2 regions of the Acidovorax lacteus genome follow, and region 1 is predicted to be linked to the other one. Evidence: predicted binding sites of a transcription regulator. Region 1 holds the regulator's gene; the other holds the start of a gene.
The links. Region 1 encodes NrdR, which represses ribonucleotide reductase genes. Its sites were predicted from a motif close to CACNANATNTNGTG; they were not measured.
Positions count from the first base shown of each region.

Region 2: the regulator NrdR is predicted to act here: its motif matches at 13,121-13,134, upstream of ABD866_RS01700 (ribonucleoside-diphosphate reductase subunit alpha).

Region 1 covers NZ_BAABEX010000007.1:84,430-99,428, reverse strand. Annotated here, with positions in the region: gene ABD866_RS03925 (NAD(P)H-hydrate dehydratase) at 1-1,148, shown strand, start outside; gene ABD866_RS03920 (helix-turn-helix transcriptional regulator) at 1,233-1,979, opposite strand; gene ABD866_RS03915 (alpha/beta fold hydrolase) at 2,111-3,082, shown strand; gene rnr (ribonuclease R) at 3,240-5,567, opposite strand; tRNA gene ABD866_RS03905 (tRNA-Leu) at 5,587-5,671, shown strand; tRNA gene ABD866_RS03900 (tRNA-Leu) at 5,920-6,004, shown strand; gene ABD866_RS03895 (DUF349 domain-containing protein) at 6,189-8,822, opposite strand; gene ABD866_RS03890 (lytic transglycosylase domain-containing protein) at 9,771-10,640, shown strand; ZMP/ZTP riboswitch at 10,839-10,988, shown strand; gene glyA (serine hydroxymethyltransferase) at 11,022-12,266, shown strand; gene nrdR (transcriptional regulator NrdR) at 12,338-12,787, shown strand; gene ABD866_RS03875 (DMT family transporter) at 13,033-13,944, shown strand; gene aroC (chorismate synthase) at 13,983-14,999, opposite strand, start outside.
Region 2 covers NZ_BAABEX010000003.1:83,191-98,189, reverse strand. Annotated here, with positions in the region: gene mpl (UDP-N-acetylmuramate:L-alanyl-gamma-D-glutamyl-meso-diaminopimelate ligase) at 1-307, opposite strand, end outside; gene ABD866_RS01745 (hypothetical protein) at 451-1,047, shown strand; gene ABD866_RS01740 (TlpA family protein disulfide reductase) at 1,044-1,652, shown strand; gene accB (acetyl-CoA carboxylase biotin carboxyl carrier protein) at 1,813-2,274, shown strand; gene accC (acetyl-CoA carboxylase biotin carboxylase subunit) at 2,665-4,014, shown strand; gene prmA (50S ribosomal protein L11 methyltransferase) at 4,091-4,984, shown strand; gene ABD866_RS01720 (DUF3426 domain-containing protein) at 5,039-6,820, shown strand; gene ABD866_RS01715 (carbohydrate kinase family protein) at 6,853-7,758, shown strand; gene ABD866_RS01710 (histone) at 8,174-8,596, opposite strand; gene ABD866_RS01705 (ribonucleotide-diphosphate reductase subunit beta) at 8,777-9,952, opposite strand; gene ABD866_RS01700 (ribonucleoside-diphosphate reductase subunit alpha) at 10,100-13,027, opposite strand; gene ampD (1,6-anhydro-N-acetylmuramyl-L-alanine amidase AmpD) at 13,422-14,024, opposite strand; gene ABD866_RS01690 (sigma-54-dependent transcriptional regulator) at 14,011-14,999, opposite strand, start outside.

The DNA of each region.
Region 1 (14,999 bases):
AAGACCTGTGCATCGACGCCCTGCTGGGCTTGGGCGCATCGTCGGCACCGCAGCCCAACCCGCGCACGCCCGACGCACGACTGCTCGCCTGCCTGCAAGCCTTGCGCCACAGCCCGGCCACGGTGCTGGCGGTAGACCTGCCCAGCGGGCTGGACGCCGACACCGGCCAGTTCGCACCGGGGCTGGAGCCAGAGGCCAGCCCACCGCCCACCGCCGGGCCACGCCACACCCTGAGCCTGCTCACGCTCAAGCCCGGCCTGTTCACCGCCGCGGGACGCGATGCAGCGGGCACGGTCTGGCTGGACGTTCTGGACGCCGCCGCCACTGAAGCACCGAGCGCATGGCTGCAAGGCCCGCCCGCCCCGCAGCACAGGGCGCACGCCAGCCACAAAGGCAGCTACGGCGACGTGGCCATCGTCGGGGGCGAAGGCCTGGCCGCGCGGGGCATGGGCATGACTGGCGCGGCGCTGCTGGCCGCGTCGGCTGCCTTGCACAGCGGTGCGGGCCGGGTCATGGTGTGCCTGATGGACGACGAGCACCCGGCCGCCGCCAGCGCGCTGCCCGAGCTGATGCTGCGGCGCTTTGACGCACTGGCCCTGGCCGAACTCAGTGTGGTGTGCGGCTGCGGGGGCGGCCAGGCCGTGGTGCCGCGGCTGCCCGCCGTGCTGGCACGGTCTGCGCGCCTGGTGCTGGACGCAGACGCCCTCAACGCGGTGGCGGCCGATGCCGCGCTGCAGTCGCTGCTGACGGCGCGCGCCGCACAGGGCCTGCCGACCGTGATCACCCCCCACCCGCTGGAAGCCGCCCGGCTGCTGGGCACCACCACAGCCGTGGTGCAGGCCGACCGTCTGGCCGCGGCCCGCGCACTGGCCTTGCGCTTTGGCTGCGTGGTGGTGCTCAAAGGCTCGGGCACCGTGGTGGCCGCGCCCGATGGCGCTGCAAGCCTCAACCCCACAGGCAATGCGCTGCTGGCCACCGGGGGCACGGGCGATGTGTTGGCGGGCATGGTCGGTGCAGGCCTGGCCCGGGGGCTTGGGGCGATGGCGGCGGCGCGAGCGGCCGTGTACCGCCACGGTCTTGCGGCCGACGTCTGGCCCGCAGGCGCACCGCTGACCGCCGGTGCCCTGGCCCGGCGGGTGGGCGGCTGAGAGGGCGCGCCGCCCTGCCCACGTGCCGCGCACGCCGCACCAGCCCCAAGCCGTGACAGCGCACGGCGCCCCATCGCCTGCCCGTCAGCGCAGCAAGGTCACGCTGCGCAAGGGGCGGGTGATGCTGGACGGCGTCATGCCAAAGGTCTGCCGAAACATGCGGCTGAAGTGCGCCGAATCAGCGAAGTCACCGTGCAGCGCGGCGTCGGTCAGCCGGGGGCTGAGCGCGAGCCCCGCCATGGCCAGCCGCACCTGCGACCAGACCCGGTAGCTGCGCAGGCTGACGCCCATTTCGGCGCGAAACAAGTGGTTGAAGCGCGAGGCTGAGAGGTGCACGCCAGCCGCCAGATCGCCACGCCCCATGCGCGCCGCCTGCGGCTGGCGGAGTGCCTGCAGGCTGCGGGCCACCCGCGCGTCCAGCGGCGGCACCGCATCGGGCACCCCGCACTGAAGCAGGCGGGGCAGATCGAAGCTGTGCAAGGCGGTTTCGGTGGCGCTGCGTGAGACGACGGGCCTGGCCATGTCCAGCATCACGCCGCCGGCCGACGCGAGCACGGTGCGCAGCGCGCGTGCCTCGGGCGCGTCGGGTTCCAGGTACACCAGCGCCACCCGCTCACCACAGGGGTCGAACAGGTGCCAGACCCCGGCGTCCACCAACGCGCTGTGGCAGTGCTCGAACTGCCCGGGCGCACGGTGCAGGGCAAAGCGCCCGGACAAGCCCAGCAACAGCACCGGCGCGGCATGGCAATGCCAGCCCGACGCAGGCATCTCGCCCATGTACAGGGAGCGATCGACCCCCATGGTGAGGGCATTGCCGCGCAACGGGCTCATCTCAGCCCAAACCTGCAAGCCAGCGGCGGCCCGCATCCGTAGGCTTGCCGGGTTTGCAGCGCACAGCACGCGCTGAAACCGTCTGGGGGCCGCAGCCCCTGATTCGATCCCTCTTTCCTGGAGACCCTTGCGTGAAACGCATCGCCTTTTTCCTTGTGACCCTGGTGGCGCTGGGTATCACCAGCGTCTGGTACGGCATGCCCTATGCGGTCGCACCGTATCTGTTGCAATTCAACCGCAGCCTGTCGGGCTTGGAAGCCCAGCAGGTGGTGGCCGCCGCGCACACCATCCATTACCTCGACTCTGCGCCAGACACACCCGACTCGCAGGCGCCCGACACCCTGCCGGTGGTGCTGCTGCACGGCATATTCGCCGAAAAAGACCACTGGGTGGACTTTGCCCGCACACTGCCGGGGCAGGTCCGCGTGCTGGCACCAGACATTCCAGGCTTTGGCGAAAGCACGCGGCTGGACCGCGCACCCTACGACTATGCGGCCCACACCGAACGCCTGGCCGCGTGGATGGACGCGCTGGGCCTGGAGCGCGTGCACCTAGCCGGCAATTCGATGGGCGGCACCGTCGCCGCGTTGTTCGCCCTGCAGCATCCGCAGCGTGTGGCGAGCGTGGCCTTCATCGGTGCGCCGCATGGCGTGCGCTCCCCCCAACCCAGCCCCATGGACCAGCAGATCGACGCTGGCCAGCGCCCGCTGGTGGCGCAGGACGCAGCAGCCTTCGAGGCCATGATGAACCTGGTCTTCGAGCAGCGGCCATTGCTACCCTACCCCATCCTGCATGTCAGCCGCGAGACGGCCGTGGGCAACGCTGCGTCCAACGCACGGCTGTGGGACGCACAGCTCAAAGACCGCTTCCTGCTGCAAGAACGCCTGCAGGCCGCGGGCGGCTTGCCGGTGCCCACACTGGTGTTGTGGGGAGCGCAGGACCGGGTATTCGATGTGTCCGGGCTGCCTGTGCTGCAGGGTCTGCTGCGCCAAGGCCATGCGCAGCGCCTCGAAGGCATCGGCCATTTGCCGATGATGGAAGACCCCAAGGGCACGGCTTGGCGCTACACCCAGTTCCTGACCACCTTGCAGAAATCGCCTTAGAAGGACTGCTTGTGCTTATAAAACAAGCACAAGCAGCTATCGAAATCATAGCAAATGACCGCACAACCGCCTGCGAGCCCGCTTTGCAGGCCCCTCTTTGCGGCACTGCGGAATCCTGCAGTGCGCCCGCCGCTCCTCAGCAGCGCCACCGCTGCGGTCAGCCCCGGCGTGTCTTGCGGGCCTTGCCCTTGCTCGCCTTGCCCGGGGTGGTCTTCTTGGCCACGGCCTTGGCCCCGCTGGCAGGCGCGCGCGAACCGCGGCCGCGGATCGGCTCCGCCTCGTCAGCCACGGACACCGCATGCGACTTGCCAGTCTTGCGGCCAGAGGACGCGTCGCGGCTCTTGCGTCCCGCACCGCCAGCCGCATCGGTCGCCAGACCTTTGTCTTTGAGTGCGCGGCCCAGCAGTTCCTCGCCCTCGCGCACCAGGCGGAAGTCGATCTTGCGGCCGTCCAGGTCCACGCGGCTGACCTGCACGCGCACCCGCGCGCCAATCGCATAGCGGATGCCCGTGCGCTCGCCACGCAGCTCCTGCCGCGCTTCATCAAACTTGTAGTACTCGCCCCCCAGTTCCGTGATGTGCACCAGGCCTTCGACATACAGCGCATCGAGCGTGACGAAGACGCCAAAGCTCGTCACAGCACTGACCACGCCGCTGAACTCTTCGCCCAGGTGCTCGCGCATGTACTTGCACTTGAGCCAGGCCTCCACGTCACGGCTGGCTTCATCGGCACGCCGCTCGTTGGCGCTGCAGTGCAGGCCTGCGGCTTCCCAGGCCTGGGTGTCGCGCGTGCGCGCAGGCTCACGCCGCGGGGCCATGGTGGGCGCAGCCACGCGCGAGGCCAGGCGCTTGGCCAGCTTGGCATGCGCCTCCCCCGGGGTGGGCAGCGCTGGCAACTGGTAGCGCGAGCCCCCCAGGATGGCCTTGATGACCCGGTGCACCAGCAGATCGGGGTAGCGCCGGATCGGACTCGTGAAGTGGGTGTAGGCCTCGAACGCCAGCCCGAAGTGGCCGCTGTTGATCGGCGTGTAGATGGCCTGCTGCATGGAGCGCAGCAGCATGGTGTGGATCTGCTGAGCGTCTGGACGGTCCTTGGTGGCAGCTGCGATCGCCTGGAACTCCGAGGGGTGCGGGTTGTCGCTGATGCTCATGCCCACGGCCATGGCCTTGAGGTAGCCGCGCAGGATTTCCTGCTTCTCGGGCGTCGGTCCCTCATGCACGCGGAACAGCCCGGGGTGCTGGCTTTGCTGGATGAAGTCGGCGCTGCAGACGTTGGCGGCCAGCATGGCTTCTTCGATGAGCCGGTGCGCATCGTTGCGCGTGCGCGGCACGATCTTTTCGATGCGGCCGTTTTCGTCGCACACGATCTGGGTTTCGGTGGTCTCGAAATCCACCGCACCCCGCTGCTGGCGTGCGGCCAGCAAGGCCCGGTACACGTCGTGCAGGTTCAGCAGATCCTGCACGCGGGCCTGGCGGCGCGCGGCCTCGGGCCCGCGGGTGTTGGCCAGAATGGCCGCCACCTCGGTGTACGTAAAGCGCGCGTGGCTGTGCATCACTGCCGGGTAGAACTGGTACGCATGGATCTCGCCCTGGGCGTTGATCAGCATGTCGCACACCATGCACAGGCGGTCCACGTCGGGGTTGAGCGAGCACAGCCCGTTGGAGAGCTTCTCCGGCAGCATGGGAATCACACGCCGCGGAAAGTACACGCTGGTGGCGCGGTCGTAGGCATCGATGTCGATGGCGCTGCCCGTTTCGACGTAGTGGCTCACGTCGGCAATCGCCACGAGCAGGCGCCAGCCTTTGCCGCGGCCCACGCGGGCGGGCTCGCAATACACGGCGTCGTCAAAGTCGCGCGCGTCTTCGCCGTCGATCGTGACCAGCGGCACATCGGTCAGATCGATGCGGCGCTTCTTGTCGGTGGCGCGCACCTTGTCGGGCAGGGCCTTGGCCTGGGCCAGGCAGTCGTCCGAGAACTCATGCGGCACACCGTATTTGCGTACGGCGATCTCGATTTCCATACCCGGATCGTCCACCTCGCCAAGCACTTCGGTGATGCGGCCCACGGGCTGGCCGAACAGCGCGGGCGGCTCGGTGAGTTCGACCACCACCACCTGCCCGGGCTTGGCCGTACCGGTAGCGCCCTTGGGAATCAGGACATCCTGGCCGTAGCGTTTGTCCTCCGGTGCCACCAGCCAGACGCCGCTTTCCTGCAGCAGCCGCCCGATGATGGGCTGTGCGGGACGCTCGATGATCTCGACGACGCGGCCTTCGGGGCGTCCTCGGCGGTCGTGCCGCACGATGCGCACCCGCACGCGATCCTTGTGGAGCACGGCACGCATCTCGTTGGGGGGAATGTAGATGTCGGGTTCGGCGTCGTCCCGCACCACGAAGCCGTGGCCGTCGCGATGCCCCTGCACGGTGCCTTCAATTTCGTCCGACAGGAGGCTGGTGTTGCTGTTGACGGCGTTTTTTTTGATATACAATCTGAGTCTTTCCTGAAATGCCCAGGTGGCGGAATTGGTAGACGCACTAGTTTCAGGTACTAGCGAGTAACATCGTGGAGGTTCGAGTCCTCTCCTGGGCACCAAGTTTAACGAGAACCACTCCAAGGTTTTTGAAATATCCAAAGCCGCCAGAGATTTCTGGCGGCTTTTTTGTTGGCCGGCTCGGCACACGCCAGCGCCGCCCTGCGACACCGGCAAGCCGCAACCCTTCGTTCCTCTGAACCTGATCAGTCCGGCAACGCATCGCCCCCATCCGACGCGAAACAGCCATCGCACAGAGCATTGCAAACACGCACAAAAACTGCTGTATAATTTGAGTCTTTCCTGAAATGCCCAGGTGGCGGAATTGGTAGACGCACTAGTTTCAGGTACTAGCGAGTAACATCGTGGAGGTTCGAGTCCTCTCCTGGGCACCAAAATACAAAAAGCCGTCCTCTGGACGGCTTTTTTCATGGCTCTCTCGGCAAGTCGCTGAATCAACGATGCGGCCCCCTCGCGTCTGCTCAGGCAATACAGAGCGCAGCCCCTCACCGACGTTCCACACCCCGCAAAAAAAGCGGGCCCTAAGGCCCGCTTTTGATGCAACGCGACTGCCAGACGTCATAAAGCCTTGCGCAGCAGCGCCTTGAGCACCGACTGCAGCCGGCGCGCCAGTGCGGCTTCATGCCCTGTCTTGAGCAGCGACGCGACATCGTGCCCCCAGGTCTGGTCGGGCGCCGGATCGTTGCGGCGCGTGAGCAACTGCAATTGCAGCAAGCGGCGCTCTGACAACTGATCGGCTGGTGATGGCACATCAGCGGCAATCTCCAAACGCAGCATCAACGCACGGCCATCGCCCTGGGCAGCGTGACCCAGCGCTTGCACCCAAGCGGCGCGTACGGCCGGGCTGACCCTGCTGCCCAGGTCCTGTGCAGAAGGCACCAAGCTCGCGTTCCGCTGCTCCCATGCGCCCAGCAATTGGGTCAGCACCTCGCCGTGGGCCTGCGCCGCCAGCTTGCGCAGCGCCATCTGGGCATGCTCTACCGCATCGCGCTGGGCACGGAACGCGGTATCGCCCAAACGCGGGCCACGGGATTCCGGTCGGGCGCCATCACGCACGCCACTACCGAAACGACGCCCCTCGTCGCGGCGAGGATCTCCCCGGCCGTCACGACCAGCGCCTCGCGCATCCCGGCGGTCTGCACCGCGCGCAGGCGCTGCGGCCAGATCCTTGCGCGCACCCGGACGGTCGTCGCCGCGCACGGCCACCACCGTGCGCGGTGCAGCCACAGGCACAGCCGGCGCAACAGCGGTGTCAGCCTCTGCGGCAGGAGCCTGCTGCGCCGCCGCGGATGCGGCAGCCTCGGCAGGCTCAGCTGGCGCCTGCATGGCCGCTTCGAGCGCTTGCAGACTGGCACGAATGCGCTGGGCATCGCCACTGGCCGCTGCCGCTTGCACCTCTTTCGAGGCCTCCAGCACCGCACGGTCGCGTGCGTTCAACGGCTCTGCGGTGCGGTCGCGCTGGCTCGACTTGCGCTGAAAAGCGTCGTCCAAGGGCTTTCGGAACGCATCCCACAGACGCTGCTCGTGCTTGCGGTCCAGCGGCACGGCCTGCGCTTCAGCCTGCCAACGTTGCTGCAACGCCTTGATGGCGTCGATGCGCAGCGTGGCGGCAGCACCCAGCTGTTCAGCCTCTTGAATCATGGCCTCGCGGCGTTGCAGGCTTGCGGCCTGAGCCGCCTCCAGAGGCGCAGAAGCGGCAACCATCGCGTCCTTCCACAGGGGCTGCAGCTCCGCAAACAGCTTGTCGCCCACATGGCCACTGTCACGCCAGCGTTCGGCGAACTGACGCAGCGCGCGCTGCATCTCCTTCCAGTCGGTTGCCGCACGGTGCTCGGCCGCCCACGCCTTGACTTCTTCAATCAGGGCCAGGCGCTGTGCCTTGTGTTCCGCCGCCTCGGTGCGCACGCGCTCCAGCCACGCTTCCACCACCTTGTGCGCCGCATTGCAGGCTTCATCGAACTTTTTCCACAGCGCATGGTTGGGCAGGCCACCTTGGTCCGCCTGCTTCCATTGTTCACGCAGCTGGCGCAGGCTCTCCTGAATCTTGCGTCCGCCCAAGGCCTGACCGGCCGGGCGCTGCAGCAACGCCTGCGCTTTGGCGATCAGTTCCTCGCGTACCTGGTCGGCCCCCCAACGCTGCCAGCCCTGCAGCTCTCCTGCCGCCACCAGAGCCGCGTGCACACGCGCCTCCAGGGCCTGGTCGATCCAGCGGCCGTGCTTGCGCAGCAAGCCGCGCAAGTTGCCGGCCGCATCGGCCATGGGCTTGGCATGGCCCTGCGCCGTCTGGGTTTCCAGTGCCACCACGGCGGGTTCGACGGCCTGCCGGGCCAGCTCTCGCACCGGACCGTCGTTGGCGGCCGGGCGCGCTGCACGCGCGGGCTTGGGCTCTGCAGCCGATGCGGCCACCGGCACTTCGCCGCGAGCCACCCGCAGTTCGTCGGCCCACACGGGTACCGGGGGCAAGCTCGCAGAGGCGTCTTCGGCTGCAGCCACCGCTTGCTGCAGAGCCAGTTGAAAAGCATCCCATACCACCAGCAATTGCGTACGGGCGGCATCCAACTGGGGCGGAAAACGGGCTTCAACGCTCGGCCATGCAGCGTCGGCGCTCAATTCACCAGCTTGGTCTTGCCAGCGCTGCACATCGGCACGCAAGGTCTCCAGCGCCGCCTGTGCGTCGCGCCAGGGCTTGGTCGACAGTACCTCGATGCGTTGCGTGAGGAGCACTGCGGCTTCGCGCTGCACCTGCACACGGTGCTGCAGGTCTTCAATCACCTTCACCCGTTCGGACAGTTGCGTCTTCAGAGCCGAGAGCGGCTCACGAGACAAGGGGGCTCCCGCTTTCGCGGCGTCGCGCTGCCACGCCAACGCATCGGCGATGTTCAGCCTCGCGCCCTCCAGCAAGCGCGTGGCCTTCTCGGCCCATTCGACCGCAATGGCCTCCTGATCCCGGGCGCGGCGGATCTCATCCATGCGCTCCCGTACCGCACGGGCTGCGCCTTTGTCGCGCGCACTCAACTCCTTGAACACTTCCTGCAGAGCGTCCAGCGCGGGCTGGGTGGCCAGCCACTCGCGGATGCGGGCCGAACGCTCGCCAGAGGTCTGGGCAGAAAAAGCACCACCGGTCAGGGCATCCAGAGGGTGGGGCTCGGAGGTTTTGGCCGGAGCCGGGGTCACATCGGGTGCGTCGGACATGGTGTTGCGCGAAAAAAGAGAAAACATGAATCGGAGCCCATCAAACACGGCCAAAAGGCCACAAGGGCCTTGTGTGCCAGCAGCCCGGGTACAGCGAGCCCACGGCCCTGCCTCTGCACCCAAAGGCTGTATTTTGACCGGGTTCAGATCGCCACCCGCCAGATGAACCCAGTGCAACGGGGCGACACACCGGAATAAGGGCCGCGCAGCAGGCGACGCGACATGGCCGTGCGCGCCCTTTGTACACGCGGCGCCACCTCAAAAAGAAAGCCCGGCGCCCTGGTTGGTACAGGGCACCGGGCCAGACGGCGGACACAAGGTCCTGCACATCAGCGCGGCCGGGAGGATGCTGGTCCCGGCCCGCAGGAGCAAGGGATTGCTCCTCAAGGGTGCCAGCCTGTCGTCTCCGCTGCACCTTGGCACTGCATGCTTTCGGAGGGGGATCAGACCCGGCTGGCGATGCCCGCGTTTGCAGGCGACTTCACGATAACAAAGCACAGCACGCCCGGCAAACGATGATTTTCAATGGACCAACGGTCGCGATTGGAGCCCTCTTTCCACCGGAACCACCGTGGTCCCGAGCACTGCCTGACGCCGCTGCGGTGGACCGACCGCGTCCCATCGTTACGGAGTGCTGCCGGCTGCATGTTGCCAGCAAACTACTGTGCAAAAGTACAGCATTGATATTTTCAAAATGTATTAAGAAGAAATTTTTAAGTATTGACCAGGAATTAAACCTCCTCCTAGAATCCGCCAGCCCCACAACAGGCTAGTACAAACCCCAAGCCGCTGCCGACCCCGGCGAACTGGATCCTGAGGTACCGCGCAACCCTTCGGTGGTGCTGAGCGCGCGGTGCAGGAACCAGGGCTACCAATCAAGGCCTACGCGCCCCGCAGCCGATGCATGCACCGGCTGCCATGCGCCACAGGCCTCGGAAAGGAAGAGCTATGACAGCGACAGGACGCATCGTCTCAGGCCTGCGAAATACTGCGGCCCGCGTGATGAGCGGATTTCTTGAACTGACCCACAACGGCTTCGCCCTGCTGGGACTCGCCGTGGCCTTCGTGGCCATCACGCTCGTGGCACGCCCCGATCTGCGTGAAAGCGGCGAAGCCCAGCTGCGCGAGTGGCTGCGTGACCGCCATGTGGCCATGGCCGGCCTGCCAGTGGAGCCCGATGCCATCGAGCGCGCCACGGCGGCCAATCCACAAGACCTGCCTCGTGAGCAGGCCCTGCTGGCCCTGTGGCTCAGCCGCAAATACCGCGTGGCCCCCGAGCCACTGAGCGCCATCGTGGCCGAAGCCTATGAAATCGGGCGCACCATGAAGCTCGATCCCATGCTGATCCTGGCGGTGATGGCCATCGAGTCCAACTTCAACCCCTTTGCACAAAGCGCGGTCGGAGCCCAGGGGCTGATGCAGGTGATGACCCGTGTACACACCGACAAGTACCAGTACTTCGGAGGCCACATGGCCGCCTTTGATCCTGTGAGCAACCTGCGCGTAGGCGCCAAGGTGCTGCAGGAGTGCATTGCCCGCGCGGGCTCGGTCGAAGGCGGGCTGCGTTTCTACGTTGGCGCAGCACATCTGCCGGAAGACGGCGGCTATGTGGCCAAGGTGCTGGCCGAGCATGGGCGTCTTCAGCAGGTGGCGGCAGGCCGCAACGTGCCGCTGCAGCCCCCTGTGGCAGTGCCCACCCCAGCACCGACGGCCGCCGCGGCGCCTGCCAGCGCAGCCACAACACCCCAAAGCGCCAAAGCACCCGCGGCAGAAAAGCTCGCGCTGCTTGAATCGGCCGCGACGCCCGCTACCCCCTGAGCGAGCGGCAGACCTCCAGGGGCCAGATGCGCCCCAGGGGTACGTGGGGCCCGCCATGCTGGCGGGCCGGAAGGATCGCGTGGCCCGTTTCGCCAGCACATGCGACCGACACGGGCATCCCGGAACGCCCCCCCCCGAGCAGATAGGCCCCAGCGGATGGGGGCGCGCCAGCACCAGACCGCGCGGCTGGGCTAAACTAGTGGGGTACGCGACTGGCGATAGGCGCGGGGCACTTGCCCCGCCGCTGACGTGGAAACCAGCGGGCAGTCATTGCCCGTGAACCACCGGGGAGCGTGCCGCAGCCGGCTGTGGCCGGTTCGTGTTCCGCCGTTCGCCTGGGCAGCCCTTGATTCCAAGGGACACAACGTTCATAGGACTGCCATGTACCACCGCAATATCCTCGTCGAACAGACCGACCCCGAGCTCTTTGCTGCCATCCAGGCCGAAAACCGCCGCCAGGAAGAGCACATCGAGCTGATCGCCAGCGAAAACTACGCTTCGCCCGCCGTGATGTGGGCCCAGGGCACACAACTCACCAACAAGTACGCCGAGGGCTACCCCGGCAAGCGCTACTACGGCGGCTGTGAATATGTGGACGTGGCCGAGCAACTGGCCATTGACCGCGTCAAGCAGTTGTTCGGTGCAGACGCCGCCAACGTGCAGGCGCACTGCGGTGCATCGGCCAATGAAGCGGTGTTTCTTGCCTTCCTGAAGCCCGGCGACACCATCATGGGCATGAGCCTGGCCGAAGGTGGCCACCTTACGCACGGCATGCCGCTGAACATGTCGGGCAAGTGGTTCAACGTGGTGTCCTACGGCCTGAACGAGAAGGAAGAGATCGATTACGACGCGATGGAGCGCAAGGCCCACGAGCACAAGCCCAAGCTGATCGTGGCTGGAGCCTCGGCCTACAGCCTGCGCATCGACTTCGCCCGCTTTGCCAAGGTGGCCAAGGACGTGGGAGCGATCTTCATGGTGGACATGGCCCACTACGCGGGCCTGATCGCCGCAGGCGTGTATCCCAACCCGGTGCCGCATGCCGACGTGGTCACCAGCACCACCCACAAGAGCCTGCGCGGCCCGCGCGGCGGCATCATCCTGATGAAGGCCGAGCACGAAAAGGCCATCAACAGCGCCATTTTCCCGGGTCTGCAGGGTGGTCCGCTCATGCACGTGATCGCGGCCAAGGCCGTGGCCTTCAAGGAAGCGCTGAGCCCCGAGTTCAAGCAGTACCAGCAGCAGGTGATCACCAACGCCCGCATCGTGGCCGAGACACTGACCGAGCGGGGCCTGCGCATCGTGAGCGGCCGCACCGAGAGCCACGTGATGCTGGTGGACCTGCGCTCCAAGGGCATCACTGGCAAGGAAGCCGAGGCCGTGCTGGGCGCCGCCCACATGACCATCAACAAGAACGCGATCCCCAACGACCCTGAAAAGCCGATGGTGACCAGCGGCGTGCGCGTGGGCACCCCCGCCATGACGACCCGCGGTTTCAAGGACGAAGAAGCCCGCGCCACGGCGCACCTGATCGCGGACGTGCTGGACAACCCGCGTGACGAGGCCCACCTGGCCGCAGTGCGTGCCAAGGTGCATGCGCTGACCTCGCGCTTCCCGGTCTATCGCTGAGCCTGGCGGCCCGGCCACCTGCGCGCAAGCGCGGGTGGTTACGGCCCCTGGCCCCCGCCAGACATCGCCCGATGAAATGCCCGTTCTGCGGACACCCCGAAACCCAGGTCGTTGAAACCCGCGTGGGCGACGACGGGGTGTTCATTCGCCGCCGCCGCCGCTGCGGTGGCTGCGACAAACGCTTTACTACCTATGAGCGGCCGGAGGTGAGTTTTCCGGCGGTGGTGAAGAAAGACGGCCGACGGATTGAATACGACCGTTCCAAGTTGCAAGGCTCATTCAACCTGGCCCTGCGCAAGCGGCCGGTGAGCACCGAGCAGGTCGACTCGGCCATCGAACGCATCGAGGAAAAGCTGCTCAACCTTGGCCAGCGCGAAGTGCTGTCCAGTCGCATCGGCGAACTGGTGATGCGCGAACTCAAGAAGCTCGACAAGGTGGCCTACGTGCGCTTTGCCAGCGTGTACCGCAGCTTCGAAGACATCGACGAGTTTCGCGCGCTCGTGGACGAAGTGCGCAAGTAGCGGGCGCAGCGCAGCACATCGACTGCGCATGGCCCGCGCCCACCCTCCGGCTCCGGCCTGAACCAGCGCTCGTGCAGGAGGCCATCGGCAGGCCGGCGCAAGTCACGGACGTTACACACCTTCTACCACCGACTTGCTATCGATTTAATAGCTGCTCGTGCTTGCTTAATAAGCACGAGCAGCTATTTTTACTCTTAACAGTTGCACCACACGAACCACGGCAAACCCAAGGGCAGTGCCGCACAATCAGCGCCGTGAAAACCCGCCATTTCCTGCAGCTGGTGCTGCTGTCTGCGCTGTGGGGCGCATCGTTTCTGTTCATCCGCGTGGCCAGCCCGGTGATGGGGCCCAATGTCATGGCCGCGCTGCGCATTGGCCTGGCCACGGTCACGCTGATGCTCATCATGCGGCTGGCGCGCGAGCGCTGGCCCTGGCAGCACTGGAAGGAGCTCGTGGGCCTGGGCGCGCTCACGGTGGCACTGCCCTTTCTGCTCTACGCCTGGGCTGCGCTGCGGCTGCCCGCAGGCTACAGCTCGCTGCTCAACACCATGGTGGTGCCGTTTGGTGTGCTGACGGCCGCCTGGATGAAAGAAGACACGCTGAGTGCGCGCAAGTGGCTGGGTTGCCTCTGCGGTTTTGTGGGCGTGGCGCTGATCGTGCAACTGGGCCCTGTGCAGCCCACACCCGCCCTGCTGCTGGCAGCGCTGGCCTGTGTGGCAGCGGCCGCCTGCTATGGGGTCTCGACGACCTGGATGAAACGCTCCACCCAGCGCATGTCGCCCCTGGCGGTAGCGGCGGGCATCCACGGCACGGCCTTGGTCATGCTGCTGCCAGGGGCGGCCTGGTCGCTGCCTGAGGCGCGCTTCACGCCCTCAGCGCTGGCAGCGGTGGCGGTGATGGGCGTCGTGACCTCGGGCCTGGCCTATTGGCTCAACCTGCGCGTGCTGACCCAGGTGTCGCCCGTGGCGGCCATGAGCTCGGCCTTCATGATTCCGCTGTTCGGCGTGGCCTGGGGCCACCTGTTCCTGAACGAGCCCCTGGGCCCCGGCATGTTCTGGGGTGGTGCGCTGGTGCTGCTGGCCACGGGGCTGGTGACGGGCTTCAACCCGCTGAACCTGCTGGCGAGCCTGCGCGGAGAGCGGGCGAGCCCGCCCTGAGACTGGCGCGAGGCAGCACAGCCGCCGCGTGCAACGCTTCAGGCGCTGGCAGGAATCGGCCCCACGGGCACGCGCACGTCAGCGCACTGCGCACGGTGGCGCAGCGCGTGGTCCATCACCACCAGCGCGAGCAGCGCTTCGGCAATGGGCGCAGCGCGAATGCCCACGCAGGGGTCGTGGCGGCCCTTGGTGATCACTTCCTGGCTCTGGCCGTGCACGTCGATGGATTCGCGCGGGCTGATGATCGAGCTGGTGGGCTTGATCGCGATCGACACCTCGATGTCCTGCCCCGTGCTGATGCCCCCCAGGATGCCGCCCGCGTTGTTGCTGCGAAAACCCTCGGGCGACATGGAATCGCCATGCACCGTGCCGCGTTGCGCCACGCTGGCGAACCCGGCGCCAATCTCCACGCCCTTGACGGCGTTCAGGCCCATCATGGCGTAGGCGATGTCGGCATCGAGCTTGTCATACAGCGGCTCGCCCAGACCCACAGGCACGCCCGTGGCCTGTACGCGGATGCGAGCGCCACACGAGTCACCGGCCTTGCGCAGGCGGTCCATGTAGTCCTCGAACGCCGCCACATCGGCGCAGGGCGCAAAAAACGGGTTGTGCGGCACATGTTCCCAGCTCTCGAAAGGCATGGGCAACTCGCCCAGCTGGGTCATGCAGGCGCGGAACTCGGCCCCGAACTGCTCGCGCAGCCACTTTTTGGCCACAGCGCCAGCCGCGACCGTGGGGGCGGTCATGCGCGCCGACGAGCGGCCACCGCCGCGCGGATCGCGAATGCCGTACTTGTGCCAGTAGGTGTAGTCGGCATGGCCCGGCCGGAAGCTCTGGGCAATGGCCGAGTAATCCTTGCTGCGCTGATCGGTGTTGCGGATCAGCAGCGCGATCGGGGTGCCAGTGGTCTTGCCTTCGTACACGCCCGACAGGATCTCGACCGCATCGGGCTCGTTGCGCTGGGTCACGTGGCGACTGGTGCCGGGTCTGCGGCGGTCCAGGTCGCCCTGGATGTCGGCCTCGGTCAGCGCCATGCCGGGTGGGCAACCATCGAT
Region 2 (14,999 bases), on a different contig from region 1:
GCCACTGCGGTCCGCTGGTGTAGGGGCGGCCTGCGTCCAGGATGGCTTCCATCAGCGGAAACTTGGGCGAGCCGTCGGCCAGGCGGGCACGGCTGACCACGTTGCCCACCACGAACACGTCGGGGTTCAGCGCCATCTGGTCGGCCCCGTAGCCTTCGATCAGGTCGATGCCCAGCGCGCGCAGCTGGTCGCTCATCGGCGGGTAGACCCCGGCATCGCAGCCGGTCACGCGGTGGCCCGCCTCGCGCGCCAGCGCGGCCAACCCGCCCATGAAGGTGCCGCAAATCCCCAGGATATGTATGTGCATTGGTGGTGTCCGGTTGGGCCTCAAACAGGCTGCTCGTGCTTATTTTATAAGCACGAGCAGCTATCAAACTGATAGTAACCGGCCGGGTGGTGCCGGTGCCCCGGCGCACCCGGCCACAATGCGGGTTTGCCCGAGTGCCCGCCATGCCTGCCTCTGCCGCCGACGAAATCGCCCATGCCGCCGCCCGTCTGATCGTGGAGGAGGGGCTGGAGTGGGGGCCTGCCAAGCGCCGCGCGCTGCGCGACCTCGGCCTGCCTGCGCGCACCGCCTTGCCCGACAACGACACCGTGGAAGCCGCGGTGCGCGAATACATCGGGCTGTTCTGCGCCGACACCCAGCCTGCCGAGTTGCGCGCCCTGCGCGAGCTGGCGCTGGTATGGATGGAGCGCATGCAGGCGTTTCGCCCGCATCTGGCCGGCGCGGTGTGGCATGGCACGGCCACCCGGCGCTCGGACATCCACATCCAGCTCTTCTGCGATGACCCCAAGTCGGCAGAGATTGCGCTGATCGACCACCATGTCGACTATGAACCCCGCACCGTGACCGGCTTCCATGGCGAGTCGGTCGAGGCCCTGAGCTTGTCGAGCCTGTCGCGCCCCCTGCAGGAGATGATCGGCGTGCACCTGATGGTGTACGACCTGGACGACCTGCGCGGTGCGCTGCGCCCCGACACCCAGGGCCGCACGCCGCGGGGCGACCTGGCGGCCGTACGCCGCCTGTTGGAGGAACCTGCCCCATGACCCCATCCCAGCCCCCTACGCCGTCCCCCTCGTCCGACGCCACCGCCGCCGATCCGGCCGCAAGCCCAAGTACCACGCCGCCTGCGGCCGGCCGCCGCCGCCTGCTGTTTGCCGGGGTGGCCGGTGCGGCAGGCCTGGCCGGAGCGTCGTTCGCGTGGTGGAAGTTCCGCCCCCACGATGTAGCCCCCGGGGCCGAACAGGCGCTCTGGGGCCTGCAGTTCGACACGCCTGAGGGCGGCACGCTGGACATGCGCCGCTTTGCCGGCAAGCCCCTGCTCATCAACTTCTGGGCCACCTGGTGCCCGCCCTGTGTGGACGAGCTGCCGCTGCTCAACACGTTTTACCGCACGCACAGCGCGCACGGCTGGCAGGTGGTGGGCCTGGCGATTGACCAGCCTTCCTCGGTGCGCCAGTTCCTGACCAAGCTACCGCTCGATTTTCCGGTGGGCCTCGCGGGCCTATCGGGCACCGACCTGGGCCGTTCGTTGGGCAATCTGACGGGCGGGCTGCCGTTTACGGTGGTGGTCAACGCGGCTGGGCAGATCCAAGACCGTAAAATGGGCCAAGTCACTGCCAAAGACCTCGAAGTCTGGGCCAAAGGCTGAGTTTCATCGGGCCTCTGGCCCTGCCGGGCGGTGGTCCAGCGGCTCTGCATGCCCCTGTTGGGGATAATGGAGTTCGTGAAAATTGATCCATGAAAGCGGCGAAAGGGCGAAATTGGAGTAAATTCGCGCCCTATTCAATTTGAACGCCGTTGGAGCTTCCATGGATCTGCGAAAACTCAAGACCCTCATTGACCTCGTGTCGGAGTCGAACGTCTCCGAACTGGAAATCACCGAGGCCGAGGGCAAGGTCCGCATCGTCAAGAGCGCGGGCACCGTGGTCCAGCAGGTGGTCGCAGCCCCTGCAGCCCCCGCCGCGGCTGCCGCGCCGGTCGCCGCCCCGGTGGCCGGCCTGCCAGCGCCGGCCGCCGCCGCCCCGGCCGCACCCAGCGGCCATGTGGTCAAGTCGCCCATGGTGGGCACGTTCTACCGCTCGTCCAGCCCCGGAGCCAAGCCGTTTGTGGAGATCGGCAGCCAAGTCAAAGAGGGCGAGACCCTGTGCATCATCGAAGCGATGAAGATCCTCAACGAGATCGAAGCCGACAAGTCGGGCACGGTGACGCGCATCCTGGGTGAAAACGGCCAAGCCGTCGAATACGGTCAGCCGCTGTTCATCATCGAGTGATTGAGGGAGGCTACCCCCTGAGCGCCTGCGGCGCTTCCCCCTTCTCCCGCAGGGCTGCGCCCTGCTGGAAGGGGGACGCCGCCGGCGCGGCGGGGCGACCCTTGCGCGGCGGCCCTGGAGGGTGTCGTGCCGCTTTCAAGCGCCGCGTACTGTGCGGCGAACCGTGAAATACACGATGTTTAAAAAGAATCTCGTCGTCCTTGGTGTTTTTGCCCCAGGCAAGGCACAGCACATCGCACTGGCACGCGCCAGCGTGCGGGCGATGAGCCGCGAGGTAGCCTATGTTTAAGAAGATCCTGGTCGCCAACCGCGGCGTTCTTGCCCCGGGCAAGGCGAAGCACATCGCACTGGCACGCGCCAGCGTGCGGGCGATGAGCCGCGAGGTAGCCTATGTTTAAGAAGATCCTGGTCGCCAACCGCGGCGAAATCGCCCTCCGCATCCAGCGCGCCTGCCGAGAACTCGGCATCAAGGCCGTGATGGTGTATTCCGAGGCCGATCGCGACGCCAAATACGTCAAGCTCGCCGAAGAGGCGGTGTGCATCGGCCCTGCGCCTTCCCCGCTGTCCTACCTCAACATGCCCGCCATCATCTCGGCGGCCGAGGTGACCGATGCCGAAGCCATCCACCCCGGTTACGGCTTCCTCTCGGAGAACGCCGACTTTGCCGAGCGCGTGGAAAAGAGCGGCTTCCAGTTCATTGGCCCCACGCCCGAGTCGATTCGCATCATGGGCGACAAAGTCTCGGCCAAGCAGGCCATGATCCGTGCGGGCGTGCCCTGCGTGCCGGGTTCGGATGGTGAACTGCCCGACGATCCGGTGCAGATCCGCCGCATTGCCAAGGCCGTGGGCTACCCGGTGATCATCAAGGCCGCCGGCGGCGGCGGTGGCCGCGGCATGCGTGTGGTGCACACCGAGGCCGCGCTGGTCAATGCCGTGCAGATGACCAAGGCCGAGGCCGGGGCGGCGTTCGGCAATCCGGCGGTGTACATGGAGAAGTTTCTCCAGAACCCGCGCCACATCGAGATCCAGGTGCTGGCCGACAAGCACCGCAACGCCGTGTACCTGGGCGAGCGCGACTGCTCCATGCAGCGCCGCCACCAGAAGGTGATCGAAGAGGCTCCGGCCCCGGGCATTCCGCGCAAGCTGATCGAGAAGATCGGCGAGCGCTGCGTGGCGGCCTGCAAGAAGATCGGCTACCGCGGCGCGGGCACGTTCGAGTTTCTGTACGAGAACGGCGAGTTCTACTTCATCGAGATGAACACCCGCGTGCAGGTGGAGCATCCGGTGACGGAATGGATCACCGGCGTCGACATCGTGAAGACGCAGATCATGGTGGCTGCGGGCGAGAAGCTGCCCTTCACCCAGCGCCAGATCGAAATCCGCGGCCATGCGATCGAGTGCCGCATCAACGCCGAAGACCCGTACAAGTTCATTCCCTCGCCGGGCCGCATCACCATGTGGCACGCGCCGGGCGGCCCCGGGGTGCGCGTCGATTCGCACGCCTACACCAACTACTTTGTGCCGCCCAACTACGACTCGATGATCGGCAAGCTCATCGTGCACGGCGACACGCGCGAGCAGGCGCTGGCCCGCATGCGCACGGCGTTGTCCGAAACGGTGATCGAAGGCATCAACACCAATGTGCCGCTGCACCGCGAGCTGATGGTGGACGCCAAGTTCATCGCGGGCGGCACCAACATCCACTACCTGGAAGAGTGGCTGTCGCAGCACAAGCGCTAAAGTTCTGACTGGCGCTGGCGGGCCCCTGCACCCGGGGTGCCCGCCTTTTGTTTTTTGCCCCTCCAAGGACCTGCCCGTGTTTGAACTGACCCTGCTGTGCCCCGAGCCCCGCATCGAGGACGTAAGCGACGCGCTCGACGCGCTCGACGCCCTGAGCGTCTCGGTGGAAGACGCCGACGCCCAGACCGAGGCCGAGCAGGCCCTGTTCGGCGAGCCCGGCATGCCCCCGCCCAAAGAGGGCTGGCAGCGCAGCCGCGTGGTGGCGCTGTTCCCCACCGAAGAGGCCGCCACCGAGGCGCGCAACTTGCTGGTGCTGCAGGATTTCTTTGCCGACTGCGCGGTGGTGGCACTCACACGCGTGCCCGATGAGGACTGGGTGCGGCTCACGCAGTCGCAGTTTGCGCCGGTGGAGATCACGCCCAGCTTCTGGATCGTGCCCACCTGGCACGAACTGCCCGCCGGGGCCACACGCAGCATCCGGCTCGACCCGGGCTTGGCCTTCGGCACCGGCACGCACCCAACCACACGCATGTGCCTGCGCTGGATTGCCCGGCACACGCCCGTGGCCGATGGCACCTGGGGCCGTGTGCTCGACTACGGCTGCGGCTCGGGCATCCTCGCCATCGGGGCGGCCAAGCACGGTGCCACGCAGATCGATGCGGTGGACATCGACCCGGCGGCGGTCGAATCGGCCGCGCGCAATGCCGATGCCAACGGGGTGCAGATGCGCACCGGCCTGCCCGATCTGGCCCAGGGCGAATACGCCGTGGTGCTGGCCAACATCCTGGCCACGCCGCTCAAGGTGCTGGCGCCGCTGTTGTGCGCCCATGTGCATGCTGGCGGCCACCTGGTGCTCGCGGGCATCCTGGAGCGCCAGGCCGAGGAGCTGCAGCAGGCTTACGCGCCCTGGGTGTCGCTGCAAGTCCACGACTCCGAGGACGGCTGGATCCTCATGACCGCTCAGCGCTGAGCGCTGCGTGCGCGGGGGCGTGCTGGCGCTCGCGCGCTCCTACAATCCGAGCCGATGAGCCAGATCACCCGCTGCCCGGCGTGCGCCACGCAATTCAAGGTCGTCCCCGACCAGCTGCGCATTTCCGAAGGCTGGGTGCGCTGCGGCCAATGCAAGCAGGTGTTCGATGCCGTGGCCCATCTCATGGTGCCCGCGCAGCCCGATCTGCTGCCATCGATGCCCTTGGGCCGCACCGACGGTAGAGCCACCGCCACCCCAGCTGCCACCCCGACAGCTACGCCTGCTGCGCGCAGTGCCGTGCCACGCGCGCCAGGGGTCACCTTGTCACAGCCGTTGGCTGCCCCGGCCGCCAGCGACACGGTGCCTCGGCAGGCCCCGGTGGCGCCTGTCGCCCCGGCTGCTTCTGCTGCATCGGCACCCACAGCACCCACCGTATCGGCGCGTGCGGTGACCGATGCAGCGGCTGCGCCCCGCCCCACTGCTGCGCCCGCGCCGGCCGAGATTCCGGCCTATCTGGCCAAGGGGGCCCCCCCGCTGGCCAGTGAGCCTGCGTGGACCCTCGCCCCAGCGTCGCGCGACCCGTGGCGCGACCAGGGCCTGCCCCGCAGCCTGCCGAGTTCGGCCCTGCCGCCCGGCCCCCTGGCACCGGTTCCAGCTCCGGCATCGTTGCCGCCTGCGGTGCCATCTGCCGACTCGACGCCCGCGCGTTCACCGGCGGTCGCAACGCCATCCGCCAGGAGCAGGGTGCCCGAACCCGCTCCGGCCCCAACCCCAGGCCCGGCACCAGTGTCGGTGGCGCTGCCGGTCGTCCCCGAAGTTCCCGCACTGCCCACGGTGGCCCCGCCCGTCGATACGTCCCCTGTGGCGCAGGCCCCTGCAAGCCGCTGGCAGCCACCGGCCGATCTGGAGCCGCTGCCGCCGATTGAAATGCCCGAACTGGCGCCCACACCGGAGTCCGCTGCCGCCCGCCGACAGATGGCAGCAGCGCCTCTGGTGACGCCACCGCCGCCCGAGCCGTCGCGCCCGGCTGCCCCGGTGCATGATGCGCAGCCGCAGCCGCAGCCGCAGCCGCAGCCGAAAGCACCCGGCCCGGCCGAGTCGTTGGGGCGCGCGCAGGACGAGAGCGCATCGGCAGACCTGCTGGCCGCCGCCGCCCCTGCGTTGCACAGCGACAGCGTGACCGCGGCAGAGGGTTTGGTGCCCGACGACCCACCGCCCGAAGCCAGCGCCCAGAGCGCCGGCGCTTCACGGCGCAAACGCCGCCGCGAGGCCGATGCGGCCACCGAGGACGCCGAGCCCGCCGAGAGCCCGGATGAGGCCGTAGACGTGGGTTTTGTCCGCGCAGCCCGCCGCCAGGCCTTCTGGCGGCGGCCGTTGGTGCGGCTGGTGCTGGGCCTGGTCGGCCTGTCGCTGGCCACCCTGCTGGCGGGTCAGATCGCCGTGCAGGAGCGGGACCGCATCGCAGCGCTCGACCCGCGCACGCGCCCTTGGTTGCAGGCCTTGTGCGAGCCGCTGGGCTGCCAGATCGAGCCGCTGCGCGACATCAACGCCGTGGTCATCGACAGTTCCTCGTTCACCAAGGGCCGGGGCGACAGCTACCAGCTTGCGATGGCCGTGAAGAACCGTGCCACCCATCCGGTGGCCACGCCCGCCATCGAGCTCACGCTCACCGATGCGCAAGACCAGCCCGTGCTGCGCAAGGTGCTGACGCCGCAGGACATGCTTGCCCCGCCCGAACTGCCTGCGCGCGGCGAGTGGAATGCGTCCGTCGGCGTGGTGGTCACCACGGGCGGTGCGCGCGTGGCTGGCTACCGCATGCTCGTGTTCTATCCCTGAGCTTTTTCAACCTTCCAACCGATTGCCCCCACATGGCTGCCCTCATCTGCGGATCGCTTGCGTTCGACACCATCATGACTTTCGAGGGCCGCTTTGCCGAGCAGATCCTGCCCGACCAGCTGCACATCCTCAACGTGTCCTTTCTCGTGCCCTCGCTGCGCCGCGACTTCGGCGGCTGCGCGGGCAACATCGCCTACAGCCTCAAGCAACTGGGCGGTGACCCCGTGCCCATGGCCATGCTCGGCACCGATGGCGACGCCTACGTGCAGCGTCTGCAGGCGCTGGGCATCCGCACCCAGCACGTGGGCCGCACCGACGCCACTTACACCGCGCAGGCCATGATCATGACCGATCGCGACAACAACCAGATCACGGCCTTCCACCCCGGTGCGATGATGCACGCGCACACGCTGCAGGTGGTGCAGGACGGCAGCATCCGCCTGGGCATCATCGCCCCCGACGGGCGCGACGCCATGCTGCAGCACGCCGAGCAGATGGCCGCGCTGGGCATTCCGTTCGTGTTCGACCCGGGGCAGGGCCTGCCCATGTTCAACGGCGAAGAGCTCGCACGGTTTGTCGAACAGGCCAGCTGGGTCACCGTCAACGACTACGAGGGCAAGATGCTCTGCGACCGCACCGGCTGGTCGCTGGAGGCGCTGTCGCGCAAGGTGCGCGGCCTGGTGGTCACGCTGGGCGGACAGGGCTGCGAGGTCTGGACCGATGGCCAGCGCACGCTGGTGCCGCCCGCACAGCCCGCGGCCGTGGTCGACCCGACGGGCTGCGGCGACGCCTGGCGCGGCGGCCTGCTCTGGGGCCTGGAGCAGGGCTGGGACCTGGCCCGCTGCGCGCGGCTGGGCAATGCCCTGGGGGCCCTCAAGATCGCCGAGCGCGGGCCGCAGAACTACACCGTGCCCGCTGCGCTGGCCCAGCAGGCCTGAGCCCTCTCGAACCGGGGCGACTGGCCCGCAGCGGCGGCGGTCCCGGGTCTTGCGCGGTGATCGGCACAGTGCTTCTCGTGCGATGATATTGCTATCAAAATGATATCTTGTCGTGCTCGAATTTGCTGGTTTTCGGGCTGTTTTGATGCAATTCCTGATGTGGCGCCCCAGGAGACGCCCCGAAGGGCTGTGCAGCCGTTTGTTGTGCCACAGCCCGTGATGCCGCTGTGCCGCCGACGCAGGCGACCATGTGTGACATGGGACGCGCCGCAGGGTGTGGGCGAACCCGGGGTGCGGCCCGGCGCGCGTGCTGCTTCACTGCGCCGGGGGGTGTCTGCGCGTGTTCGCCAGCCTGCCGGACCCATAAAAAAACCCGGCGGGTCACGCCGGGTTGGGATGGGCCGAGGGGCCGATCTCAGGGCTTGGAGCCGGTCGGAAAAGGCCAGGCGGCTTGGGGGTTCAGCGTCGTCTGCGCAGCAGGCGCAGGGGCTGCAGCGGGTGCAGCTGCTTTCTTTGCGGGCGCAGCCTTCTTCGCAGGTGCAGCAGCCTTCTTGGCAGGAGCGGCGGCCTTCTTCGCGGGCGCAGCAGCCTTCTTGGCAGGGGCGGCGGCCTTCTTCGCGGGCGCAGCAGCCTTCTTGGCAGGAGCGGCGGCCTTCTTCGCGGGCGCAGCAGCCTTCTTGGCAGGAGCGGCGGCCTTCTTCGCAGGCGCAGCAGCCTTCTTGGCCGGGGCGGCCTTCTTCGCAGGTGCGGCGGCCTTGGGTGCAGCAGCCTTCTTCGCGGGGGCGGCCTTCTTCGCCGGGGCAGCCTTCTTGGCGGCGGGTTTCTTCGCAGTTGCCATCATGTTCTCCTTGGGTCAGTGGTCAAACAACACCCCGTGCCTTCTGCGGGCACGAAGCGACCCATGGCACCGGGTACGAACCCGTCGCCATGAATACAGGAGCGCGACCCACGTGCCCGGTGCGGGCGGTGTGGGGTCGGTGCGCGAGGAAGGTTGCCATGGCGTCGAGGGCGCGGGGGGTCAGTCCCAGGACAGGGCGCCGCCAGACTGGTACTCGATGACCCGGGTTTCGAAGAAGTTGCGTTCTTTCTTCAGGTCGATCATTTCGCTCATCCAGGGGAACGGGTTTTCCTCGTTCGGGAAGAGCGCTTCCAGGCCGATCTGGGTGGCGCGGCGGTTGGCGATGTAGCGCAGGTAGCCCTTGAACATCGACGCATTCATGCCGAGCACGCCACGCGGCATGGTGTCTTCGGCGTAGCGGTATTCGAGTTCGACGGCCTTGAGGAACAGCTCCTTGATCTCGGCCTTGAACTCGGGCGTCCACAGGTGCGGGTTCTCCAGCTTGAGCTGGTTGATCAGGTCGATGCCGAAGTTGCAGTGCATCGACTCGTCGCGCAGGATGTACTGGTACTGCTCGGCAGCGCCGGTCATCTTGTTCTGGCGGCCCAGGGCCAGAATCTGCGTGAAGCCCACGTAGAAGAACAGCCCTTCCATCAGGCAGGCGAACACGATCAGCGACTTCAGCAACGTCTGGTCGTTTTCGGGCGTACCAGTCTTGAAGTTCGGGTCCATGATCGCGTCGATGAACGGAATCAGGAACTCGTCCTTGTCGCGGATTGAGGCGACTTCGTTGTAGGCGTTGAAGATCTCGCCTTCATCGAGACCCAGCGATTCCACGATGTACTGGTAGGCGTGCGTGTGGATTGCTTCCTCGAACGCCTGGCGCAGCAGGAACTGGCGGCACTCGGGTGCCGTGATGTGGCGGTACGTGCCCAGCGTGATGTTGTTGGCGGCCAGCGAGTCGGCCGTCACGAAGAAGCCCAGGTTGCGCTTGACGATGCGACGCTCGTCTTCGGTCAGGCCGTTCGGGTCTTTCCACAGCGCGATGTCGCGGGTCATGTTGACCTCTTGCGGCATCCAGTGGTTGGCGCAGGTGGCAAGGTACTTTTCCCAGGCCCACTTGTACTTGAACGGCACCAGCTGATTCACATCGGTCTGGCCGTTGATGATGCGCTTGTCGGCCACGTTCACACGGCGGTGTGCGGTGGCTGCGGTGGTGTCTGTCGATGCGTGCGCAGTGCTGGAAGCCACCGTCTGCAAAGCAGGGGCCGGCTGTCCGGCCGGAAGGCCCCGCGGTGCGAGGCCGTCCATCGAGGTGGTCGGTACGGGCTTGACTTCTTCGTCCCAGGTCAGCATAGGTTTTCCAGTGAGCGGATTATGAAAGCAGTGCTGCAAAAAGCAAAGCACTGGAGCGGCTTGCGGCCTTGTTTTGTTGCCACATGGCACACGAATAGCGCACCCTGGGAAGGCCCTGGATGCGCCATCGCGGATACGGGGACCTGCTTACTGGCAGGCCTCACAGGTTGGATCGTCGATCGCGCAGAACTTCACATCGGTGGCGGGCAGTGCGGCGGCCTGCGCAGCGGCCTGTGCCGCAGCGGCTTCGAGCGCGCTCGGACGTGCTGCTGCAGCCGCCTGCATACCGCCTTCGGGCGATGTGGACACCGCATTGAGCTGGCGGGTGTTCACCGTGCTCATCTCCACGTGTGTGGCGCTCTGCGTGCGCAGGTAGTAGGTGGTCTTGAGACCGCGAATCCAGGCGAGCTTGTAGGTCTCGTCGAGCTTCTTGCCCGAGGCGCCGGCCATGTAGATGTTCAGGCTCTGCGCCTGGTCGATCCACTTCTGGCGGCGCGATGCGGCTTCCACCAGCCAGCGCGGCTCGACCTCAAAGGCCGTCGAATACAGCGCCTTGATGTCTTGCGGCACACGGTCGATCGGATGCAGCGAGCCCTTGAAGTGCTTGAGGTCCATGATCATCACGTCGTCCCACAGCCCCAGGCGCTTGAGGTCGCGCACCAGATAGCCGTTGATCACCGTGAACTCACCCGACAGGTTGGACTTGACCGACAGGTTGCCGAAGGACGGCTCGATCGACGCGTCCACACCCACGATGTTGGAGATGGTGGCCGTGGGCGCAATCGCCACGCAGTTGGAGTTGCGCATGCCGTCCTGCGCGATCTTCTTGCGCAGCGCATCCCAGTCGAGGCTCGCGGAGCGATCGACTTCCACATAGCCGCCACGCGCCTGCGACAGCAGGTCCAGCGTGTCGAAGGGCAGGATGCCGCGGTCCCACAGCGAGCCCTTGTAGCTCGAGTACTTGCCACGCTCACGTGCCAGTTCGGTCGAGGCCCAGTAGGCGTAGTAGCAGATCGCTTCCATCGAGCGGTCGGCGAACTCCACTGCCTGCTCCGATGCATAGGGAATGCGCAACTCGTACAGCGCGTCCTGGAAGGCCATCAGGCCCAGGCCCACGGGGCGGTGGCGCAGGTTCGAGTCGCGGGCCTTCTTCACCGCGTAGTAGTTGATGTCGATCACGTTGTCGAGCATGCGCATGGCCACCGACACGGTGCGCTTGAGCTTCTCGTGGTCGATCTGGCCGTCCTTGAGGTGCTGCAGCAGGTTGATCGAACCCAGATTGCACACAGCCGTTTCGGTGTCGCTGGTGTTCAGCGTGATCTCGGTGCACAGGTTGGAGGAGTGCACCACACCGGCATGCTGCTGCGGCGAGCGCACGTTGCACGCATCCTTGAACGTGATCCAGGGATGCCCCGTCTCGAACAGCATGGTCAGCATCTTGCGCCACAGGTCGGTGGCCTGCACCACCTTGCTGGGCTTGATCTCACCGCGCGCGGCCTTTTCTTCGTAGGCCACATAGGCCTTTTCGAAATCGGCACCGAACAGGTCGTGCAGGTCGGGCACCGAGGAGGGCGAGAACAGGGTCCAGGTGCCCTTTTCCATCACGCGGCGCATGAACAGATCGGGAATCCAGTTGGCCGTGTTCATGTCGTGCGTGCGGCGGCGGTCGTCGCCGGTGTTCTTGCGCAGTTCCAGGAACTCTTCAATGTCCAGGTGCCAGCTTTCCAGATACGTGCACACCGCACCCTTGCGCTTGCCGCCCTGGTTCACGGCCACGGCCGTGTCGTTGACCACCTTCAGGAACGGCACGACGCCCTGCGATTCGCCGTTGGTACCCTTGATGTGGCTGCCCAGTGCGCGCACGCGCGTCCAGTCGTTGCCCAGACCGCCTGCAAACTTGGACAGCAGCGCGTTTTCCTTGATCGATTCGTAGATGCCGTCCAGGTCGTCGGGCACCGTGGTGAGGTAGCACGACGACAACTGGCTGCGCAGCGTGCCGCTGTTGAACAGGGTGGGCGTGCTGCTCATGAAGTCGAAGCTCGACAGCACCTCGTAGAACTCGATGGCACGGGTTTCGCGGTCGATCTCACCCAGCGACAGGCCCATGGCCACGCGCATGAAGAAAGCCTGCGGCAGCTCGATGCGCGTCTTGCGCACATGCAGGAAGTAGCGGTCGTACAGGGTCTGCAGGCCCAGGTAGTCAAAGCGCAGGTCGCGCTCAGGCTTGAGGGCGGCCGCCAGGCGCGGCAGATCGAACTGCAGCAGGCGCTCGTCCAGCAGTTCGTTGTCCACGCCCTTCTGGATGAACTGCGGGAAGTATTCGGTGTACGCGGCGCCAATCGCATCGCGCGGCACTTCGCGGCCCAGCACCTCTTTGAGGATGGTATGCAGCAGCAGGCGGGCGGTGGCGTAGGTGTAGTCGGGGTCCTTCTCGATCAGCGTGCGTGCAGCCAGGATCGAGGCCTTGTACACCTCGTCCACGGGCACGCCGTCGTACAGGTTGCGCATGGTCTCGGCCACGATGGGGTCGGCCTTCACATCGGCGCCCAGGCCGTCGCAGGCTTCTTCGATCAGGCGTTGCAGGCGCTGCAGGTCGAGCACCACCCGTTCGCCGTTGTCCAGCACATGGAACTGCGGCGCCACGGGCGCTTGCTGCTCAGCCTGGCGCGCGCGCTCCTGGGCGCGGCGCTCGCGGTACAACACATAGGCACGGGCCACTTCGTGGTGGCCACCGCGCATCAGGCCGAGCTCGACCTGGTCCTGCACGTCCTCAATCGGAAACGTGCCGCCGCCAGGACGCGAGCGCATGAGCGCGCGCACTACGTTCTGCGTGAGTGTGTCCACCACTTCGCGCACGCTGGCCGATGCCGCGCCCTGCGTCCCGTGCACCGCCAGGAACGCCTTCATCATGGCCACAGCGATCTTTTGCGGCTCGAAAGGCACCACGGCGCCGTTGCGGCGGATGATCTGGTAGTGGCCCATCGTGCCGACAGCAGCGCTCGGGCTGCTGGTCGCGGCAAGGGTGTCGTGAGGCGTGCTGGGGGCGTGGGAGGTGGTGGTCTGTGCAGCGTGCATGGAGTCCTCTCGGGTCGGCTGTCGGGTATGGGGGGAGGGCGGTGCGCAAGGCCAGCAAGAGGGCACCCCGGTCGGGTGGGCTGGCGATCAAGACGCTACCTATAGTGTTTCGGATGCGTTCAACACACTAGGGGTAGTGTACGCCGGAATGGATGCGACTTGCGGCCCCCGGGCTCGGTCGGCAGGCGGATCCCCCGCGTTGGAGTGGCTGTTGAGCGATACCGGGCAAGACTTTGTGCTGTGCGGCGTAGGCTGCATGCGGCCTGGCGAGCGGTTGTGCAGCGGCAGGCCGCACGGCTTCGCGGGTACGGGTTGTACTCAGGAATTTCCCGCGGTTGCGATTTGATGCAAACCCGCGACATCGTGCGCCGCAGCAACCGACACGGGCCCCGGGTCAATCCTTGACAGGAAAGCGTTCGGGCGGCCAACCCAGCAGGTCCTGCAACCGGGCCCAGTCAAATCCGGGGCCCGGGTCGCACTTGCGGCCCGGGGCAATGTGCTCGTGTCCGGCGACATGGGCAATCGGGTAGCGCAGTGCCAGATCCTGGCACAGGCGCGCCAGGCACACGTATTGGGCAGGCTCGAACCGGTCGCCCTCCAGCCCCTCCAGCTCGATGCCGATGGAGTCGTCGTTGCACTGCGCGCGACCGCGGTACGACGAGGCCCCAGCGTGCCAGGCGCGCCGGTCGGTGTCCACGAACTGCCACAGCGTCCCGTCACGCCGGATCCAGAAGTGTGACGATACCTCCAGACCCCGGATGCTCTGGAAATACGGGTGTGCATCCCAGTCGAGCGTGTTGGTGAACAGCCGGGCCACGCTGTCGTCGCCGTACTCGCCCGGCGGCAGGCTGATTGAATGCACCACGACCAGATCGATCTGCGCGCCGTCGGGCCGTACCCCGTGGTTGGGGGAGGGGCACACATGCGCTGCCGTATGCCACCCCTGCCGCCAGGGCGAATCGGCAGACGCCGCGTTGCGTGTGTCAGGCCGCTTCATCCGGTTGGTCCGAGTCGGCGGTGGGCACGGTGATCTGCAGCCGCTCGATGCGGTAGCGGATCTGCCGCAGGCTGATGCCCAGGCGCGAAGCCGCCGCCGTACGGTTGTAGCCTGACTCGCGCAGCGCACGCACGAGGATCGCGCGCTCCTGCTGGTCGAGCCAGGCCTGCAGGTCGTTGGGCAGCGCTGTGGACGGGTCGCTGGTGCTCATGCCCATGGCGGTCCAGTCGGCGCCTGCCTCGGGCGTGTGGCCCGCGGCATGCGGCGACCCCAAAGCCTGTGCCGCCGCACATTCCAGTTCCAGGGCTCCGCCTTCGCTCAGGGCCAGGGCGCGGTGCAGCAGGTTCTCGAGCTCGCGCACGTTGCCCGTGAGCGGATGCTGCGCCAGCACCTGCCGCGCTGCGGGCGTCAGGGTGGGTACCGGCATACCCGAGTCCTGCGCGATGCGGCGCAGCAATGCATCGCACAGCGCGGGCAGGTCGTCGCGCCGCTCGCGCAGAGGCGGCACCACGATCTCGATCACGTTGAGCCGGTAGTACAGATCCTGGCGGAAGCGGCCCGTCTGCACATCATTGGCCAGATCGCGGTGGGTAGCGCTCAGGATGCGCACGTCGATGGTTTCCTCCTGGGTGGAGCCCAGCGGGCGCACGCTGCGCTCCTGGATCACCCGCAGCAGCTTGGACTGCATGGCCAGCGGCAGGTCGCCGATCTCGTCGAGGAAGAGCGTACCGCCGCGCGCGGCCTGGAAGTAGCCTTCGCGGTCGTGCGTCGCGCCGGTGTAGGACCCCTTGCGCGCGCCGAAGAACTCTGCTTCGAGCAGGTTTTCCGGGATCGCCCCACAGTTCACGGCCACCAGCGGGCCATCGGCGCGCTGGCTGCAGGCGTGCAGCGCCTGGGCCACAAGTTCCTTGCCCGTGCCCGACTCGCCGTGGATCAGCACCGGCGCCATGCCGCGTGCCACCTTGGCAATCCGCT